DNA from 3 places in the Nonomuraea sp. NPDC059023 genome. Region 2 is predicted to be linked to each of the others. Evidence: riboswitches for the same ligand, from Rfam matches in the RefSeq annotation. Region 2 holds a riboswitch; each other region holds the start of a gene.
The links. A riboswitch is a leader RNA that binds a small molecule or an ion and turns the genes downstream of it on or off. The one in region 2 is predicted to bind cyclic di-AMP.
Positions count from the first base shown of each region.

Region 1: another riboswitch for cyclic di-AMP. It lies ahead of ACFWYW_RS28245 (coiled-coil domain-containing protein); the one in region 2 lies ahead of ACFWYW_RS07385 (C40 family peptidase).
Region 3: another riboswitch for cyclic di-AMP. It lies ahead of ACFWYW_RS49120 (NlpC/P60 family protein); the one in region 2 lies ahead of ACFWYW_RS07385 (C40 family peptidase).

Region 1 is NZ_JBHYIO010000017.1:198,284-202,095, reverse strand. It holds gene ACFWYW_RS28265 (dihydrolipoyl dehydrogenase family protein) at 1-9, shown strand, start outside; gene ACFWYW_RS28260 (50S ribosomal protein bL37) at 13-90, opposite strand; gene ACFWYW_RS28255 (DeoR/GlpR family DNA-binding transcription regulator) at 224-1,003, shown strand; gene galT (galactose-1-phosphate uridylyltransferase) at 1,000-2,061, shown strand; cyclic di-AMP (ydaO/yuaA leader) riboswitch at 2,128-2,265, shown strand; gene ACFWYW_RS28245 (coiled-coil domain-containing protein) at 2,272-3,225, shown strand; gene ACFWYW_RS28240 (hypothetical protein) at 3,280-3,812, shown strand, end outside.
Region 2 is NZ_JBHYIO010000003.1:309,395-313,206, reverse strand. It holds gene ACFWYW_RS07395 (LysR family transcriptional regulator) at 1-73, opposite strand, end outside; gene ACFWYW_RS07390 (class I SAM-dependent methyltransferase) at 144-776, shown strand; cyclic di-AMP (ydaO/yuaA leader) riboswitch at 1,030-1,193, shown strand; gene ACFWYW_RS07385 (C40 family peptidase) at 1,258-1,734, shown strand; gene ACFWYW_RS07380 (hypothetical protein) at 1,804-2,505, shown strand; gene ACFWYW_RS07375 (M48 family metallopeptidase) at 2,502-3,776, shown strand; gene ACFWYW_RS07370 (glycosyltransferase family 4 protein) at 3,773-3,812, shown strand, end outside.
Region 3 is NZ_JBHYIO010000044.1:81,721-85,532, reverse strand. It holds gene ACFWYW_RS49130 (RDD family protein) at 1-564, opposite strand, end outside; gene ACFWYW_RS49125 (amino-acid N-acetyltransferase) at 650-1,219, opposite strand; cyclic di-AMP (ydaO/yuaA leader) riboswitch at 1,557-1,705, shown strand; gene ACFWYW_RS49120 (NlpC/P60 family protein) at 1,711-2,754, shown strand; gene ACFWYW_RS49115 (LuxR C-terminal-related transcriptional regulator) at 2,840-3,052, opposite strand; gene ACFWYW_RS49110 (cytochrome P450) at 3,404-3,812, shown strand, end outside.

The sequences.
Region 1 (3,812 bases), on a different contig from region 2:
GCCGGGTGACCGTCAGCGCGACGCGGGGCGCTTGCCGTGGTTGGCCTTCTTCTTCTTGCGTGCTCGGGACTTGCGGGCGCGCCTTGCCATCCGTCGTCCTCCCTTGAGCGGGCCTTTTTCCAGTACGGCATGCGTATCCCACACCAGGCCCCCCGGCAAGCGACCTCACATTCTTCAACATGTTCATGTCATAATCTGTTTGAACTTGTTGGAAGGAGGGCGTGTGCTCGCACAGCAGCGGCAACAAACGATCCTCGAACGGGTCCGGGCCAGCGGCGGCGTCCGCGTGGCCGACCTCGTGCGCGAGCTCGGCGTCTCCGACATGACCGTGCGGCGCGATCTGGAGTCGCTGGCCGAGCGCGGCCTGCTGGAGAAGGTGCACGGCGGCGCGACCACACTCGGCCCCGGCTCCACGGAAGAGCCGGGCTTCACCGCCAAGTCCGCCCGCCAGCAGCAGGAAAAGGAGGCGATCGCGCGCCGCGCCGCCGAGCTGGTCGGGCCGGGCACCGCGGTCGCCCTGTCGGCGGGCACCACCACGTGGGCGCTGGCCCACCACCTGGTCTCCGTGCCCGACCTCACCGTCATCACGAACTCGGTCCCGGTCGCCGACGTCTTCCACCGCGCTCCGCGCGCCGACCGCACGGTGGTGCTCACCGGCGGCGTCCGCACGCCCTCCGACGCGCTGGTCGGTCCCGTCGCCGTCGCCGCGATCCGCCGCCTGCACGTGGACACGCTGTTCCTAGGCGTGCACGGGATGAGCGCGCGCGCCGGGTTCACCACGCCGAACCTGCTGGAGTCGGAGACCGACCGGGAGCTGGTGGCCGCCGCCCACCGCCTGGTCGTGCCGGCCGACCACACCAAGTGGAACACCGTCGGCATCAGCACGATCGCCGACCTGGCAGAGGCCGACGTCGTCATCAGCGACCAGGGTCTGCCCGCCGAGGCGCGCGCCGAGCTGGCCGAGCGCGTCGGGGAACTGATCATCGCGGAGGGCACGCAGTGAAGCGCACCATCACCCACCTGGCCGACGGGCGAGAGCTGATCTACTTCGACCGGCGCGACGACGCCGACCGCGGTGCGGTGGACCGGCGTCCGCTCGACCCCCGGCCACTCGCCTCGGAACTTCGCTACGACCCGCTGACCGAGGAGTGGATCGCGATCGCGGGGCACCGGCAGACGCGGACGTTCCTGCCGCCCGCCGACGAGTGCCCGCTGTGCCCGTCGTCCGACACGCGGGCCTCGGAGATCCCGGCGCACGACTATGACGTGGTGGTGTTCGAGAACCGCTTCCCATCTTTCAGCGGAAATTTTGGGACTTATCACGATGTGGGCGGCTTGAGTGAGGTGCGGCCGGGTGCGGGGCGGTGTGAGGTGGTGTGCTTCACCTCCGAGCACTCCTCGTCGTTTTCGCGGCTGAGCGACGCGCAGGTCGAGCTGGTCATGGAGGCGTGGGCGGACCGCACCGCCGAGTTGTCCGCGATCGAGGGCGTGGAGCAGGTCTTCGTCTTCGAGAACCGGGGCGAGGAGATCGGGATCACGCTGCCCCACCCGCACGGGCAGATCTACGCCTACCCGTACGTGACGCCGCGGACCAAGCTTCAGCTCGCGGCGGCGCAGCGGCGGCCAGGGCTGTTCGCGGACGTGCTGGCCGCCGAACGGGCCGGGGAGCGGGTCGTGGCGGCCAACGAGTTGTGGACCGCCTTCGTGCCGGCCGCGGCGCGCTGGCCGTACGAGGTGCATGTCTACCCGCATCGTCAGGTGCCGGACCTCGCGGCGCTGACCGAGGCGGAGCGGGCGGCCTTCGCGCCGCTCTACACCTCGGTGCTGCGGGCGCTGGACGGAATCTTCGGGGTGGCCATGCCGTACATCTCGGCGTGGCACCAGGCGCCGGTGCGGTACCTGCGTGAGCTGGGACATCTGCACCTGGAGCTGTTCTCGATCAGGCGCGCGCCCGGCAAGCTCAAGTACCTGGCGGGGTCGGAGTCGGCGATGGGGGCCTTCGTCAACGACGTGCTGCCCGAGGAGGCCGCACGCCTGCTTCGATCACAGGTAGATCACTAATTGGTTTCCACTTGAAGTCGCATTGCCCGCCATTTACTACTAATATCCCTCACGCACCGGTTGTCACAGCCGTTGCCGCCTAATCCCGGGCGTGTTGCCCGGGAGCCGGGGACCCAGCCTCACCTGGGGTGAATCCACTTCGGTGGTAGGGCATCTCCCAGCCCGAACCCGTCAGCTAACCCGGCCGGCAGATGGAGAGGAATCCCCCACGTGGCGGTTGCGTCCCCCGCGACTTTGGCCATCGGTCTCATCACCGCCGCAGCTGTGGCGTTCACCCCGGCGAGCGCGCACGCCGCGCCCAAGCCGGGCGAGAAGCAGCTGCGGGCCGAGCTGAAGAAGCTCAACACCCAGGTCGACAAGCTCATCGAGAGTTACAACGGCAAGCGCGTGGCACTCGCCAAGGCGAAGGAGGCGGAGAAATCCGCCCAGGCGCGCCTGGCCACCGCCGAGACGGCGCTGGTCGAGGCCGAGCGGCGGGTGGCCGAGATCGCCCAGCTGCGCTACCAGGGCAGCGGCGGCACGCTGCCCGGCTTCCTGTACACGCCGGACGCGCCGGGCGCGGCCGTACTGGAGCAGCTCACCGACGAGGAGCAGGCGGTCATCGCGGGCGTCGCCGCCGCCCGCGACGAGAAGAAGAAGGCCGCGGACGCGGCCGCCGCGCTCACCACCCAGATCGCCGGACAGGCGGACGAGGTGGCCAAGGAGCGCGACGAGGCCGAAGGCGTCATCAAGGACATCAAGGACAAGCTCCAGGACCTCATGCCGTACGGCACCGGCAAGCGCAACGACGGATCCTGGGCCCCCGAGCTGCCCTCCGGCTCCGACAACATCACCTCACGGATGCGGATCATCCGCGACGAGATCAAAAAGACCTTCAACCTGCCCTTCGAGGTCGGCTGCTACCGCTCGGGCGGCGGCGGCGAGCACCCGCTCGGCCGGGCCTGCGACTTCATGATGAGCACCGGCGGCTCCATGCCCACCGCCGCCAACCAGGCGCTCGGCGACCAGATCGCGGCCTGGGCGATCAAGAACAAGAACCGCTTCGGCGTGAAGTACGTGATCTGGAAGCAGCGCATCAACATGGGATCGGGATGGCGGGCGATGAGCGACCGCGGCAGCATCACCGAGAACCACTTCGACCACCCGCACATCTCCATGCAGTGAGCGCGCCCCAGTAGTGTGACCCCTCGGATGTGATCACCGGGCAAGGGGGGCACCGTGGCGCTGCAGCCACCACCGGGGCTGGCCATGCTGCTCAACATCGTCGTCTCGTGGCCGCTCGTCGACGAGGACCGGCTGCACGCGGCCGGTACCCAGTGGATCTCCTTCGCGATGACGGCGGTGCGCGTCTCCTCGGCCGCGGCCACGCACGCCGCCCAGACCACCGCGCGCAACGAGGGCGAAGGCGTGCGGGCGTTCGACGGCGAGTGGCGCGACACCTCCGCCCGCACCGGCGACGCGGTCACCGCCGCGCTGCTCATCGGCGGCGCGTTACAGATCTCCGCGATGATCGTGCTGGCCATGAAGGTGGCGCTGATCGTCCTGCTCATACGGCTCGCCCTGCACCTGTCGCGGCTGGTCGCCGCCTCGGGCCCCACCGCCGGCGCCCCGCTCGCCGCCGTGGGTCCCGTCGTGGGCGGCGCCAGGACTGCCGCGCGGGAGATCATCCGCCGGATGGTCGAACTGCTGGAACGCAGCGCGCTGCGCCTGTTCGGACGCGCGTCCGCGCTGCTGCGCAAGCCGGCCTCCAA
Region 2 (3,812 bases):
CCTCGGCCGCCGCCGAGAACGATCCGAGCCGCCCCACCTCTGACAGCACCTTCAGCGACCAGACGTCAAGCATGCATGGAGCTTATGCCTTTCATGCCGAACCCGCAGTGGTACGCATGGCTCGCGCGCAGCACGATCGGGGCATGGACACCTGGATTCTCTCCGCGCTGCCCGCGGCTCCCGCCCGCGTTCTCGACGCCGGTTGCGGCGACGGCGCGCTGGCCGGCGCGCTGATCGCGCGCGGCCACGACGTCACCGCCATCGACCTCGACCCGTCCGCGGCGCTCGCGGCGGGCGTGCCCGCGAAGCGCGCCGACCTGACGCTCTACGAGGACGACCCGTTCGACGTCATCGTGCTGTCACTGTCGCTGCACCACATGCACCCGCTGGGGGCCGCACTCGACCGGGCGGCCGCGCTCCTGAAGCCGGGCGGGCTGCTCGTGGTGGACGAGTTCGCCTGGGACTGGGCCGACGAGGCCGCCGCCACCTGGTTCTACGACGCCGGAACCCTGCTCGGCCGCTTCGACGGGCCCGAGCGCGACCCGGTGACCCGCTGGCGCGAGGCGCACGTCGATCATTCGCCCGCGGGGGACATGCTCGACGCCATCGCCGCCCGGTTCGAGATCCGGCGGACGCGGCGCGTGCCGTACCTCTTCCGCTATCTCGGCGGCGAGCACGCCGCGCGGCTGAAGGAGATCGAAGAGGTACGGCACACGCCGACCGGCTTCCGGCTGACCGCTGTGACGCGTGTGACAGGAGGGGCGGAAGGGACCTGACTCACCCCTGGAGCTCCAAGTGTGAGGAGGGTCACATTTGAGTAACGGGACCCCGCTGTCCAGCAGGAGTTCCCGTCCTGACAGGGTCCTTTATCTGATCTTTACAGCTTTGCCAGGACTTTGCCGGGTCATGAACCCGGGAGTACGTTCTGGCGTCGCGGCGAACAAGCCATGGCGCCGCGAACCGGCATCGGCCCCGTCCGGGCTCGATGAGGACCCATAGAGATCCGCCGGTCGCCCCCGTCCGACAAGGGGCCGCGACCTGCCGAGTCCGTGCAGCCAGGAGGCACGGAGCCGGGGAACCACCGATCCCATTCCCCCGGGATCAAGGGGTGAATCGGCGCGTTCAGCGTGCCGTAGGGCGACTTCCAGGCCCGAATCCGTCAGCTAACCCGGTAGGCGTTCGTGGAAGAACCAAGGAGAAATCCTGTCTACCTCCCTGCACAACCCCCGTCTTGTTCTCGGTGGCGCGGCGCTCGCCATGACCGTGACGGCCGGAGGGTTCGCCCTCCATGCCCCGGCGGCCCAGGCGGCGACCACGGCCAAGACCACCACCTCGGCCAAGACGGCGACGCAGTCGACGACTGCCCGGCAGAAGAGCAAGGCCCGCAAGGCCGTCTCCGCGGCAAGGGCGCAGATCGGCGACCCGTACCGCTACGGCGGAACGGGACCCGGCGCCTTCGACTGCTCCGGTCTCGTCCAGTTCGCCTGGAAGAAGGCCGGAGTCAAGATCCCCCGCGTGACGCACAGCCAGTACGCGCGCATCAAGAAGAAGATCTCGTGGAAGTCTCTGCAGCCGGGTGACCTGCTGTTCTTCCGCGGTCGAGGCCACGTCGGCATGTACGTCGGCAACGGCAAGATGGTCCACTCGCCGAGTTCCGGCAAGCGGGTGCGCATCGAGCGGCTCAGCGGATGGCGCAAGTCGTCCTTCGCGGGAGCCGTCCGGCCCGGTCTGTAGTCGTCCGGACCGAAAGGCCCCGTCCCCTCCCGGGACGGGGCCTTCGCGCGTCCGGCTACCATCAGGGCCGTGGTCGTGAGCCGTCGCGCCGCGCTCGCGGCCCTCCTGGTCTTCGCGCTGGGCTGCGCCCCCGAGCGGGCTCCTGACGCGGGAGCGGACCGCGGCGACCTTCAGCGGCGCGCCGAGCGGGCGGCGGCGCGCGTCGCGGCGATCCTCGGGCAGCCGGTACGGCCCAGCGTCGAACTCGCCGAGAACGCGGCACACGCGGCGCGGACCGCGGGCGTGGGCTCGGTCGAGGGCCTGGCCGCGATCGCCCACGACGGCAGGGTCATCGTGATCCCGGAGAACTACGCCAAACTCAACCCCACCGGACGCGACGTCGTCCTCGCCCACGAGCTGACTCACGTCGCCGCCGGCACCGGCGGGCTGCCGGTCTGGCTGTACGAGGGGTTCGCCGACTACGTGGCCTACAAGGACGCGGGCCTGGCCGTGCCCGTGGCGGCGGCCGAACTCGCCACCGAGGTACGTGCCGGACGGGTGCCCGGGAAACTGCCCGGGGCTGACGCGTTCGCGCCCGGGGCCGCGCGGCTGGCACAGTCCTACCAGGAGGCCTGGCTGGCGTGTCGCTTCCTGGCCGCGCGCTTCGGCGAGGACAGGCTGGTGAGGCTCTACCGCGACGCGCGGCGGCTGGGCGTGGAACGGGCCCTGCCCCTGCCGTCCGGCGAGCTCGTCGCCGGATGGCGCGCCTATCTACGGGAGGAACTCGAGTGACCGATCAGCGGGACAAGGCCCCCGCGCGGATACGGCGGCAGGCCGGGATCGCCGCCGTCGTGCTCGGCGCCGTCGTGGTCGCGGTCGCCGCGTTCACCACGCCGTGGCGGGCGCTGCCGCCGGGAGCGCCCCAGGTCGCCCCCGATCCGGCCCGCGACTTCTCCGCCGCCGAGATCGCCAGGTCGCAGGCGTTCGACGCGGCGACCAGCGTGCCGTCGTACCTGTCGTTCGGGCTCACGATCCTGTTCGCCGGGCTGCTGGTCGCCACGCCGCTCGGCGCGAAAGTCCTCGGGCGGCTCAAGGGCCCGTGGTGGCTGCGGGTCCTGCTGGGCGTCCTGCTGCTCACGGTGCTGGTCGAGGTCGTGCGCTGGCCGCTCGGAATGTGGTTCGAGGTACGGCTGCGCGAGTTCGGCCTGTCCACGCAGGACTGGGCGGGCTGGAGCGGCGACCGGCTGAAGAACATCGCGGTCCGGGTCGTGCTGCTGTCCATCATGATCGTGGCACTGGTGGGCCTGGCGCGCAGGTTCCGGCGCTGGTGGGTGCCAGCGGCCGTGGGCGCAGCCGCGCTGACCGTCGCCGCCTCGTTCGTGTATCCGGTCGTCTTCGAGCCGCTGTTCAACGACTTCCGGCCCATGCCGCCGTCCCAGTTGCGTACCGGCCTGCTGGCCATGGCCGAGCGCGACGGCGTACCGGTCGAGGACGTGCTCGTCGCCGACGCCTCCCGCCGCACGACCGCGCTCAACGCCTACGTCTCCGGCTTCGGCGCCACCCGCCGCATCGTCGTCTACGACACGCTGCTCAAGGCGCCGGAGCGGGACGTCGAACTCGTCGTCGCCCACGAACTCGGCCACGCCAAGTACGACGACGTTCTCAACGGCACGCTCATCGGCGCGCTGGGCGCCGCGTTCGGCGCCGCCCTGCTGTTCGCGTTCTTCCCGCTGGTACGGCGGCGCGCCCGCGTCACCGCCATCACCGAACCCCTGGCCGTGGGCGCCGTCATGGGCCTGATGAGCCTGGCCACCGTGCTGTCGGGGCCCGCCCAGAACGTCGTCAGCCGCCACGTCGAGGCCCGCGCCGACGCCCACGCCCTCGACCTCACCCGCGACCCGGCGACGTTCACGGCCATGCAGAAGCGGCTGGCCACGACCAACATCTCCGACCTCGCGCCGGACGCCGTCGAGTACGTCCTGTACGCCTCCCACCCCACCGCGCCGCAGCGCATCGCCATGGCCCGCTCCTGGGCGCTGCTGAACGGCGTCCCGGAGCCGTGAGGCGCGTCCTCATCGTCACGAACGACTTCCCGCCAC
Region 3 (3,812 bases), on a different contig from region 2:
GGCCTGCTGGCCGTAGCCAGGCTGCTGGCCGTAACCCGGCTGCGAGCCGGGCTGCTGGCCGTACTGAGGCTGCTGCTGACCGTAGCCAGGCTGGCCGTAACCCGGCTGGGAGCCGGGCTGCTGGCCGTACTCGGGCTGCTGCTGGCCGTAGCCGGGTTGCGACTGGGCCTGCTGGCCGTAACCGGGCTGCTGGCCGTAGCCGGGCTGCTGCTGACCGTAACCCGGCTGCTGGCCGTACTCGGGCTGCTGCTGGGCCTGCTGGCCGTAGCCAGGCTGCTGGCCGTAACCCGGCTGCGAGCCGGGCTGCTGGCCGTACTGGGGCTGCTGCTGACCGTATCCCTGCTGCTGGCCGTACTGGGGCTGCTGACCGTAACCCGGCTGGGAGCCGGACTGCTGTCCGTATCCCTGCTGGCCGTAGGGGTCGCCGTCTTGGCGGTAACCCACAACGGTCACGTCCGGGTCGGGCTCGCCCTGTGCGTGGCCCGCGTTGTGCTGTCCGTATTCGGGAGTCCCGGAGTTGTCGCCGGGGTCGTCCTGTGGATACGGCGGCTGTCCGGTGCTCACCGTGTCACCTCGCTTCGAGTGTGCATGTGGCACATGTCAGGACACATGCCTTCGCTGCCCAACGTATCGACATAGGTATCTACAATCACCTTTCCCTTTGGTCGAGGTCCGAGTCAAACGACGGCAGGTGGAGCAGCATCCTGGTGTTGCCCAGGGTGTTGGGCTTGACGTGCTCCAAGTCGAGGAACTCGGCTACGCCCTCGTCATAGGAGGCGAGCAGCTCGGCGTAGACCTCGGGAGATACCGGCGTGCCCTGGATCGGGCGGAACCCATGCGCGGCGAAGAAATCTACCGCGAATGTCAGGCAGAACACCCGCCGCAGCCCGAGTTCGCGGGCCGTTCCGATCAAAGCGGTAACGATTTGGCCCCCAACTCCGAGACCGCGGGCGTCGGGATCGACGGCCACGGTGCGAATCTCGGCGAGGTCCTCCCACAACACGTGCAGGGCACCGCATCCGACGACCTGCCCGCCACGCTCAGCCACCCAGAACTCCTGGACGTCCTCGTAAAGAGTGACCGTGGCTTTTTCCAGCAGGCGCGGCCCGGCTCCGGCATAAGTGTCGACCAGGCGCCTGATCGTCCGGACATCCGGCGTGCGAGCCCGCCTCACGACGACCTCGATGTCGGGTACCGCCCGTTCGGCGACCTGTTCCATGGCACTTCAGAGTACAGACGCAATTACGGCTGCCCCCTATTTGCCCGCCTACTTCCTCAACCATCTCACCCAGTGGACGAGCATGCCCGACAACAGCCATCGCCCCCTCAACCACCAGGCGAATAGCCAGTGACGAGCAATGACTCCCTCGGTGACGCCGAACCTCACGTACGTCCCATGCACCCGCAAAGTGCGCATAAAGTCGCTCCTGTACGGCGGAGCACGTGATCCCCCCGTGACACTTCGGTTGTGAAACCTCAACAGACTTGGCAGTTCTGGTTGAGCACGAACCTGGAGTGCACTAGTGTCCAGCGTCGATGTCACCCGCGTTCTTACGCGCGGCGGCACGCCTAATCCCCTCCCCTGGGGAGCCGGGGACCCGCCAGTGGCCGCAGGCCATCCCGGGGTGAATCCGAGCCACGGCTCGGTAGGGCTGCTCCGGCCCGAACCCGTCAGCTAACCCGGTAGGCGGCCATGAGAGGAGCTGGTTGGTGAAGCGCACGCGTAACCGTGAGGGGAAGCCCGCGGGCAAGCATGCCCGCCCTCCCGAACCAGGCATCAAGAAGCGGCTGGTCGTCCTGACGGCAGCCGTAGCCGCGGTGACGTTCACCGTCACGCCTCTCGGTTCCGCCGCCGCCGATCCGAAGCCGTCGCTCAAGCAACTGTCGGAGCAGGCCGAGAAGCTCCACACGGAGATCGAGACGCTCAGCGAGCAGTTCAACGGCCAGCGTGTGAAGCTCAGGGACGCCCAGAAGGCCGTCGACGCCGCCAAGAAGACGCTGGCCTCCAGCGAGGCCGATCTCGCCGCCAAGCGCCAGCGGGCGGGCATGCTCGCCCAGAGCGAGTACATGATGGGCGGCTTCAGCCGCGCCCTCGCCTTCGCCGCCTCCGACGACCCCGAGCTCTTCCTCGACCGCGCCGCGACCAGCTTCGCGCTGGAGCAGCAGCAGGGCGAGGAGGTCAACCAGGTCACCCGCGCCAGGGAACTGGCCGAGAAGGCGCAGTCCGAGGCGAAGACCCGCATCGACAAGGTCACCGAGATCGTCGAGGACCTGGACGCCCGGCGCGACAAGATCAGCAAGCTGGTCAAGAAGGTCGAGAGCGACCTGTTCCAGCGGGCCATCGGCGAGGCCGGGCGGCCGGGCACCCGCGCGGTGCGGGTCAGCCTGCCGATCGCCGGCTCCGGCAAGGCGGCCGAGGCGGCCAGGTGGGCGCTGACGCAGCAGCTCAAGCCGTACGTGTGGGGCGCCGAGGGTCCCAGCTCCTACGACTGCTCGGGCCTGGTCATGGCGGCCTACCAGCGGGTCGGCATCTCGCTGCCGCACTACACCGGCGACCAGTGGACGGCCGGCACCCGCATCTCCCGCGAGGAGCTGCGCCCCGGTGACCTGGTGTTCTTCTACAGCGACCTGCACCACGTCGGCATCTACGTCGGCGGCGGCATGATGGTGCACGCGCCGCAGACCGGCGACGTCGTGCGCCTGGCGTCGATCTCCCGCCGCCCGTGGGCGGGCGCGGTCCGCATCGCGAACTGACCCCGCCAAAGAGACGGAACCAGGAACCCACGCCAGCCAAAACCGACCCCGCCGGGCGAACCGGCGGGGTCGAGTCTCGGTCCTGCTAGATCAGCTGGCGGCGTGCCGCCCAGGCCACCGCCTCGATGGCGGTGGCCACACCGATCCTGTCGCATATCCCTCGCAAACGGCGGCGTACCGTGCGTCCGCTGATCTCCAGCCGGCGCCCTACCCGATCGACCGTGACTCCCTTGGCCAGCTCGGCGAGCAAGGCTAAATCGGCGTGGCTCAGCTCAACGCCCTCGGTGAGCACATCCATCGGGAGCCCTCCCCCCAACAGCAGAACTCGCAGACGTATCGGACCGCGCAACGCGCTCGTCCCGCAGACGGTAAACGCATTCAGGAAAGGTCGTCAAGCTCGACAATTGCCCAGCTTGACCAGCTGTATTGACATGATCAAATCTATGTGAACTACTCGCCATATGTCGTCACACTTCGGGGCACGATGAGCGATCTCACTGATCCTTACAACGCCCCTCGGTCACCGACACTGACCCCCGCCGACGTGCTGGGATTCGATCCGTTCGATCCCGGGTTCCGGCGTGACCCGTACGGAAAGTACCGGGAGCTTCGCGAGCGTGGCGATTTATTTCATACCCGTGGCGGTTTGGTGGTAGCCACATCACACGAGCACGTCTCGGCCATGCTGCGCGACCCCCGCTTCGGCCACGGGCACGTCCCGGCGGACACCGATGACCCCGACCGGCCACAGGTGTCGTTCCTGCGTCTCGACCCGCCCGACCACACGCGGCTGCGGGCTCTGGTCAGCCGGGCGTTCACGCCCCGCATGCTCGAACGGCTGCGCCCCAGGGTCGAGGCGATCACCGCGGAGCTGATCGGCGCCATGGGCGAGGAGGCCGATCTGGTCGCCGAGTTCGCCTATCCGCTGCCGGTCCTGGTGATCACCGAGATGCTCGGCGTACCGCCCGAGGACTACGAGCGCTTCCGCGGCTGGAGCGAGACGCTCGCCCGCAGCCTCGACCCGATGCTGCCCGCGGGCCAGGCGGACACCACCGAGC